Regions from separate parts of the Gordonia sp. LMA167 genome, predicted to be linked through region 1. Evidence: predicted binding sites of a transcription regulator. Region 1 holds the regulator's gene; the other holds the start of a gene.
The links. Region 1 encodes LexA, which represses DNA repair genes until DNA is damaged. Its sites were predicted from a motif close to CGAACANNTGTTCG; they were not measured.
Positions count from the first base shown of each region.

Region 2: a site for LexA is predicted at 1,062-1,075, ahead of ACVT6V_RS10225 (alpha-ketoglutarate-dependent dioxygenase AlkB). Genes of this name have one in related genera too.

Region 1 is NZ_CM176708.1:3,734,933-3,738,053, reverse strand. Features, by position in the region: gene ACVT6V_RS17030 (LysM peptidoglycan-binding domain-containing protein) at 97-711, opposite strand; gene lexA (transcriptional repressor LexA) at 944-1,675, shown strand; gene ptsP (phosphoenolpyruvate--protein phosphotransferase) at 1,758-3,121, opposite strand, start outside.
Region 2 is NZ_CM176708.1:2,270,308-2,273,428, reverse strand. Features, by position in the region: gene ACVT6V_RS10230 (MMPL family transporter) at 1-900, opposite strand, end outside; gene ACVT6V_RS10225 (alpha-ketoglutarate-dependent dioxygenase AlkB) at 1,099-1,728, shown strand; gene ACVT6V_RS10220 (hypothetical protein) at 1,828-2,388, shown strand; gene ACVT6V_RS10215 (oxidoreductase) at 2,410-3,121, opposite strand, start outside.

The DNA of each region.
Region 1 (3,121 bases):
CCTCACGCACGTCTCGGGACACTCCGGCGCACCGGATGCCCGCTACGCCGTGCCGGTTTCCGGCTGGAACCTGTGACATGAGAGTACCGCCTGCGCTCAGCCGTATGCGGGTGCGACCAGTGCCTGCCCGACCCGGAGACCCGACCCGGACAGGTCGTTGCGCTCGACGATCTGGTCGATGACCGCCTGCCTGGGCACATCGGGCGCGATCCGATCGGCGATCGTGCTCAGCGAGTCGCCCTGTCGGACATGGACGATCTCGGTGCCGACTGGCGACGGCTGCACGGACGCCGCATAGTTGGAGCCCACGATTGTGACCACCCACACCAGAACCGCGAGCCCACAGCCCACGAGTACCGCCAGTGCCGTGGCCCTCCGGCGTGCGTGCAGGCGTGATTCGGCCGTCGACACAGCGCACCGGGTCCCCGCAGCCCGAGGTAACTGTCCGACGGCCGGGCGAGCCGGCCGTCGGTCGGCCGGGCGGACGGGTTCGTGATGCGCCTGGCGCCGCGGCCGTGTGCCCGCGCCGAGACGGACCCGATCCTGCTCGCCGGTACGCGTGCGCCCGCTTCTCGTCGGCGCGGTGCTTGCCGAGTCGGTGCGCTCGCGCTCGATGCGCATACGCTCGGCGCGCACGGGCTCCGTTCGTTCAGACCTGGACACCGCCCCGTCCGGGGTGCGTGTGCTGCGCGTGAGGGTCCCTGTGCTCATCGTGTCCTCCTCGGCTCCCGATCGACCGGACTGTCGATCACGTGTTCGACGGAACGTATGTTCGATTAGTATCACGGGAGACCGACAATGTCTCGACACGCGTCGAACAAATGTTTGAACATGTCGGGATGTTCGGATACTGTCGGCGCTGTAGCAAGGCAACATCCAGCAGGTTTCCGAGAGGAACCGGGCAGGCGCCCCCACATGACGGACGCCGAGAGGGAGGACACCGATGAGTGACAAAGCCGGCGGACGGCGTGACGCCACCCGTGGGACCGACGAGACCGGGGGCGCGACGACGGTTGATCCCGAGGTCGCCGAGGCGAACCTCACCGCCCGCCAGCGGGGTGTGCTGGAGTACATCCGCACGTCGGTGCGTGAACGTGGATATCCGCCCAGCATCCGCGAGATCGGCGAGGCGGTCGGACTGACCTCCACCTCGTCCGTCGCACATCAGCTACGGACTTTGGAGCGCAAGGGCCTGCTCAAACGCGATCACAATCGGCCTCGCGCCGTCAACATCCAGGACGGCGAGCAGCACACGCCGCCGGGCGGCACGGCCGCACCGGCCGGTGGCTCAGAACTGCCGACTCCCACCTTCGTACCCGTACTCGGACGCATCGCCGCGGGCGGACCGATCCTCGCCGAGGAGGCCGTCGAGGACGTCTTCCCGCTCCCCCGTGAGCTCGTCGGCGACGGGTCGCTCTTCCTGCTGCGCGTGGTCGGCGAATCGATGATCGATGCAGCGATCTGCGACGGCGATTGGGTCGTGGTGCGACAGCAGAACGTGGCCGAGAACGGTGACATCGTCGCGGCGATGATCGACGGCGAGGCAACCGTCAAGACGTTCAAGCGCAAGGACGGTCACGTCTGGCTGATGCCACACAACGCGATGTTCGAACCGATCCCCGGCGACAACGCCGCCATCCTGGGCAAGGTCGTCACGGTGATGCGCCGGGTGTGAACGGTGGGCTCGGCCCGTGGCCCGGTACCGGGCCGCCACGAGCCGGCCGGTAGGGCCTCCATGGAAGCCCTACCTGATGACGCTATGCGTCCAACGCCGCCGTCGCCGCCGCACGCGCAGCGGCCGGGTCGGACGTGCGTAATGCCGCCTGGGCCGCAACCTGGCACTGGTCCATGCTGACCGCTCCGAGTCGGGCTCCCACTGCGGCCGCCGCGGCTGGAGCCGACGACAGCGACGTGACACCCATCCCGACCAGCACGCACGCCAGCACCGGGTCTGCTGCGGCCTCGCCACACACGCCCACCGACTTGCCCACTTCGGAACCCGCGCGCGCCACGGTTGCGATCAACGACAGCACCGCAGGCTGCCAGGGGTCGGTCAGGCCGGCGAGTTCGGCCGACATCCGATCCGCCGCCATCGTGTACTGGGTGAGGTCATTTGTCCCGATCGACACGAAATCGACTTCGGCCAGTATGGATTCGGCAAGAATCGCGGCCGCGGGCACCTCCACCATCACACCGGCGATCAGTCCGCGCGCACGCACCTCGGCGGCGAACTCCGCGGCCTCGGCCGCCGACGCGATCATCGGCGCCATCACCCAGGCGGTCGATTCGCGGCCATTCGCCGCAGCGGCGATCGCATCGAGCTGAGCGGTGCGGATCTCGGGATGTTCCTGGGCAATCCGATTGCCCCGCACGCCCAGCGCGGGGTTGGCCTCGTCCAGTTGGGTGACGAACTTGAGCGGTTTGTCGGAGCCGGCGTCGAGCGTGCGGATGACCACCTTCTGTCCGTCGAAAGCATCCAGCACCTCGCGGTAGAGGCTTGTCTGTTCCTCTACCGTCGGCGCGTCCGCGCGATCAAGGAAGGCGAGTTCGGTGCGGAACAACCCGACACCTTCCACCGGATAGGCGGTGGCGGTCCGCGCCGACGCTCCGTCCGCGACGTTGGCCAACACCGAGATCCGGCGTCCGTCGGCGGTTTGCCCCGGCCCGGACCAGTCGGCGACCAGCTCCGCCGCCCGACGACTCTCCTCGACGCGCTCCGTGGCGTCGGCGGCGTCCGGTTCGACCTCGATCGTGCCCGCGGTTCCGTCGACGAGCACGATGGTGCCCGCCTCGACCGTCGCGAGGTCCGACACCGCCACCACGCACGGAATTCCCAGCTGTCGCGCGATGATCGCCGTGTGGCTCGTCGGTCCCCCCAATCGGGTGACCAGCGCGGTGATCATGGCCGGGTCCAGGCCGGCCGTGTCGGCGGGCGCGAGATCATCGGCCATCAGAATCGAGGGCACCGACGGCTCCGGCACACCGGGCTCTGGTACACCGAGCAGCTCGGCGACGACCCGATCGCGTACATCGTTGAGATCGGTGACACGTTCGGCCATCAGGCCGCCCAGCTTCGTGAACATGGCGGCAAATTGTTCGGTCGCCGCAACCGCGGCCGCCG
Region 2 (3,121 bases), 1.5 Mb from region 1:
CACGACGGCGATGATCACCGTGAGCCCGGCGAAGACGACTGCCGAACCGGCCGTACCGACCGCCCGGCCGGCCGCGTCTGCCCGACTGCCCCCACGTTTGGTCTCACTGCGATACCGCGACACGATGAACAGCGCGTAGTCGATCGACACCGCGATCCCCAGCATCGTGACGATGCCGGTGGCGGTCTCGTTGATGCTCAGGAACTCGGCGGAGAGTGTCAGCAGCATGATCGTGATCATCACGCCGAGAAGTCCGGTCACGAGCGGGATGAAGGCGGCCACCAGCGCGCCGAACGCGACGATCATCACCACGAATGCGACCGCGAAGCCGATCAACTCGGCCTTGCCGCCGGCCTCCTGGACCTGCATGAGTGAGCCTGTCGCCTCCACCTGGAGTCCGCCGTCGCGATGGTCGGCGAGCAGGTCCTGCAACTGCTGTTTCTGATCGACGGTCAGATCCATGATGTCGATGTTCTGCCGGATCTGGATGAGGCCGACCTTGCCCTCGTCGCCGATCACCGACGCGGCCAGCTCGGGTTTGGCGGCGGCCACCGTGAGCGGATTGACCACCGTGGCGGGATCGGTGAGCTCGGGCAGCCTGTGCAGGTCGGCGACCAGCGCATCGATCTGCGGTTTGTGTGCCGCGAGACCGTCATCGGCAGCGACCAGAACACTGGTCGAGGCCTGCTTCTGCTGCTCCATGACCTGGGGGAAGTAGTCCTGGATCTGTGAGGTCGCCGTACCCGAGTCCGTGCCGGGGAGGCTGAAGTCCTTCGCGAACTTGGGGTTGAGCGCCCCGACGAGACCGGCGATGGCGACGGCAGCCAGCAGCCACGTCGCGATCACCCACCACTTGTGCCGGAAGGAGAACCTTCCGACCCGGAACAAGAACGACGCCATGGCCTCCCCTTCGGGTTCGGTGTCGAGTCAGACGACGCAACAACAGAAAGTGTTAGTGACTACCACTTGTTACTGGATAACAACTATTCCGACGGAGTGCCACTTCCGACCGGCCGGTTGTGGCGAAGAACTCCGGGGGCCGCGACGGCGACGAAGAACATCGAACATGTGTTCGCGAGAATGGGTATCCTGGTCGTCATGAGTACGGGCATCCAGGGGTCGCTGTTCGACCAGCCGGCCGACTCGGCGATCGAGCTGCGCGACCTCGACGCCACCATCCGACGGCCGCTGACCGACGGGGCGTGGGTCGACGTCCGCCCGGGGTGGATCGCCGGCTCCGACCAGCTGTTCGACCGGCTGCACACGGGCGCGGCATGGCGGGCGGAGCGGCGCCGGATGTACGACCGCGTCGTCGACGTCCCTCGGCTCGTGGCGACCTACCACACGGCGGACGAGTTTCCCGATCCACTGCTCGTCGCTGCGCGGGACAGCCTCAGCCGCCGCTACCGCACCGAGCTGCCGGAAGGATTCGCGACCGCCGGCCTGTGCCTGTATCGCGACGGCTCCGACAGCGTCGCCTGGCACGGTGATCGGATCGGCCGCGGGTCGAATGAGGACACGATGGTCGCGATCGTCTCGCTGGGGTCACCGCGCCCGTTGATGCTGCGGCCGCGTGGCGGTGGCGCGGCGCTGCGATTCGTCGTCGGGCCCGGCGACCTCCTCGTGATGGGCGGCAGCTGCCAACGAACCTGGGAGCACGCGGTGCCGAAGGTCGCCGGAGTCGGCCCGCGGATCAGCATCCAGTTCCGCCCGCCCGGAGTGTGGTGACGGCGGCCCCCCACCGGGACGGCACCCGACCGAGGCAAACTCACCCGGCATGGTTGAATCGGGGGCGTTGCCCACGTCCCCGGCGCCGAAGTGAGAGTCATGTTCCGTAAGTCCGTTGCCGCCGCCCTGATGGCCACCGCAGCAGTCGCCGCCGTCGGCGCCGGTGTCGCCTCACCCGCCGCCGCAGGACCGCTCGACAGCCTCTTCGGAAGTAGCGGGAGTGCCGATTCCGGCAGCTCCGGTTCGGGGAGTTCAGACCTGCTCAACGCCGGCAGTTCAGCACTGGGCTCGTCGGACAACAAGCCGAAGCACTACGGCAAACTGGGCCGCGACGATGCGCCCAACGGCGTCAAGTCGATCAACGTCTGGGTGTACGCGCCCAAGGCGACCGCGATCAGCCCTGGGGTCTATCCCAAGAACTCGCAGCTCGGCGTGCGTTACAACTCGACCATCGACGCCGGACCCGTCGTCGACGGAAACGAATGCAAGATGGACATCCGGCTGTCCGGGCCGAAGATCCCGAAGAAGGCCCAGCTGACCAAGACCGAGGACTGCACCTCGGTGAAGTCGTTCATGCTGCGGACCCCGGGCTCCTACTCGATCAGCGTCACCGACACGATCTCGGGAGCGTCGAACTCCATCACGTTCGACGTCCAGTAGCCGAACCGGCCCGGTAGCCGATCAGAACGTGTAGGTGGTGTCGGTCAACTTCTCCGACACCGTCCACAACCCTTCACGAACCGCTTTGTCGTCGGCCCGCTTGTGGTAGCTCGAGATCCCCGGCGATCCATGGGCACCGAACATCTCCGTCGGGCCGTAGAAGGCCCCGTTCGCCGCATCGGGTGAGGTGGCCGCGTACAGCGTCGGGAGAGCGCCGTCGGCGGCCGACTGCGCGAACACCTTGTTCGCGAACTTCATGAAGACGTCTTCGAAAGACTCCGAGCGTCCCTGCAGTTCGGTCGCGGCGTAGCCCGGATGGACGATCATCGAGGAAACCGTCGAGCCCGCGGCCGCGAGCCGCTCGGCCAGTTCCTTACCGAACATCAGATTGGCCATCTTGGCATCGCCGTACGCGCGCCAGCGGCGGTACTTCCGCTTCTCCCAGTTCAGGTCGCCGAGGTCGATCCGGCCGATCTGATGCATCGACGACGACACCGTGACGATCCGCTCGGCGATCTTCGGCAGCAGCAGCGCGGTGAGCGCGAAATGGCCGAGATGATTTGTGCCGATCTGCATCTCGAATCCCTGCGCGGTGCGCCGCAACGGGATCGCCATGACACCGGCGTTGTTGATCAGCACGTCGGCGCGGTCGAAATTGCCCGCAAACGCCCGGACCGATTCGAGGTCGGCCAGATCCAATTGCGCGACAGTCGCATTCGGACCGATCTCGGTC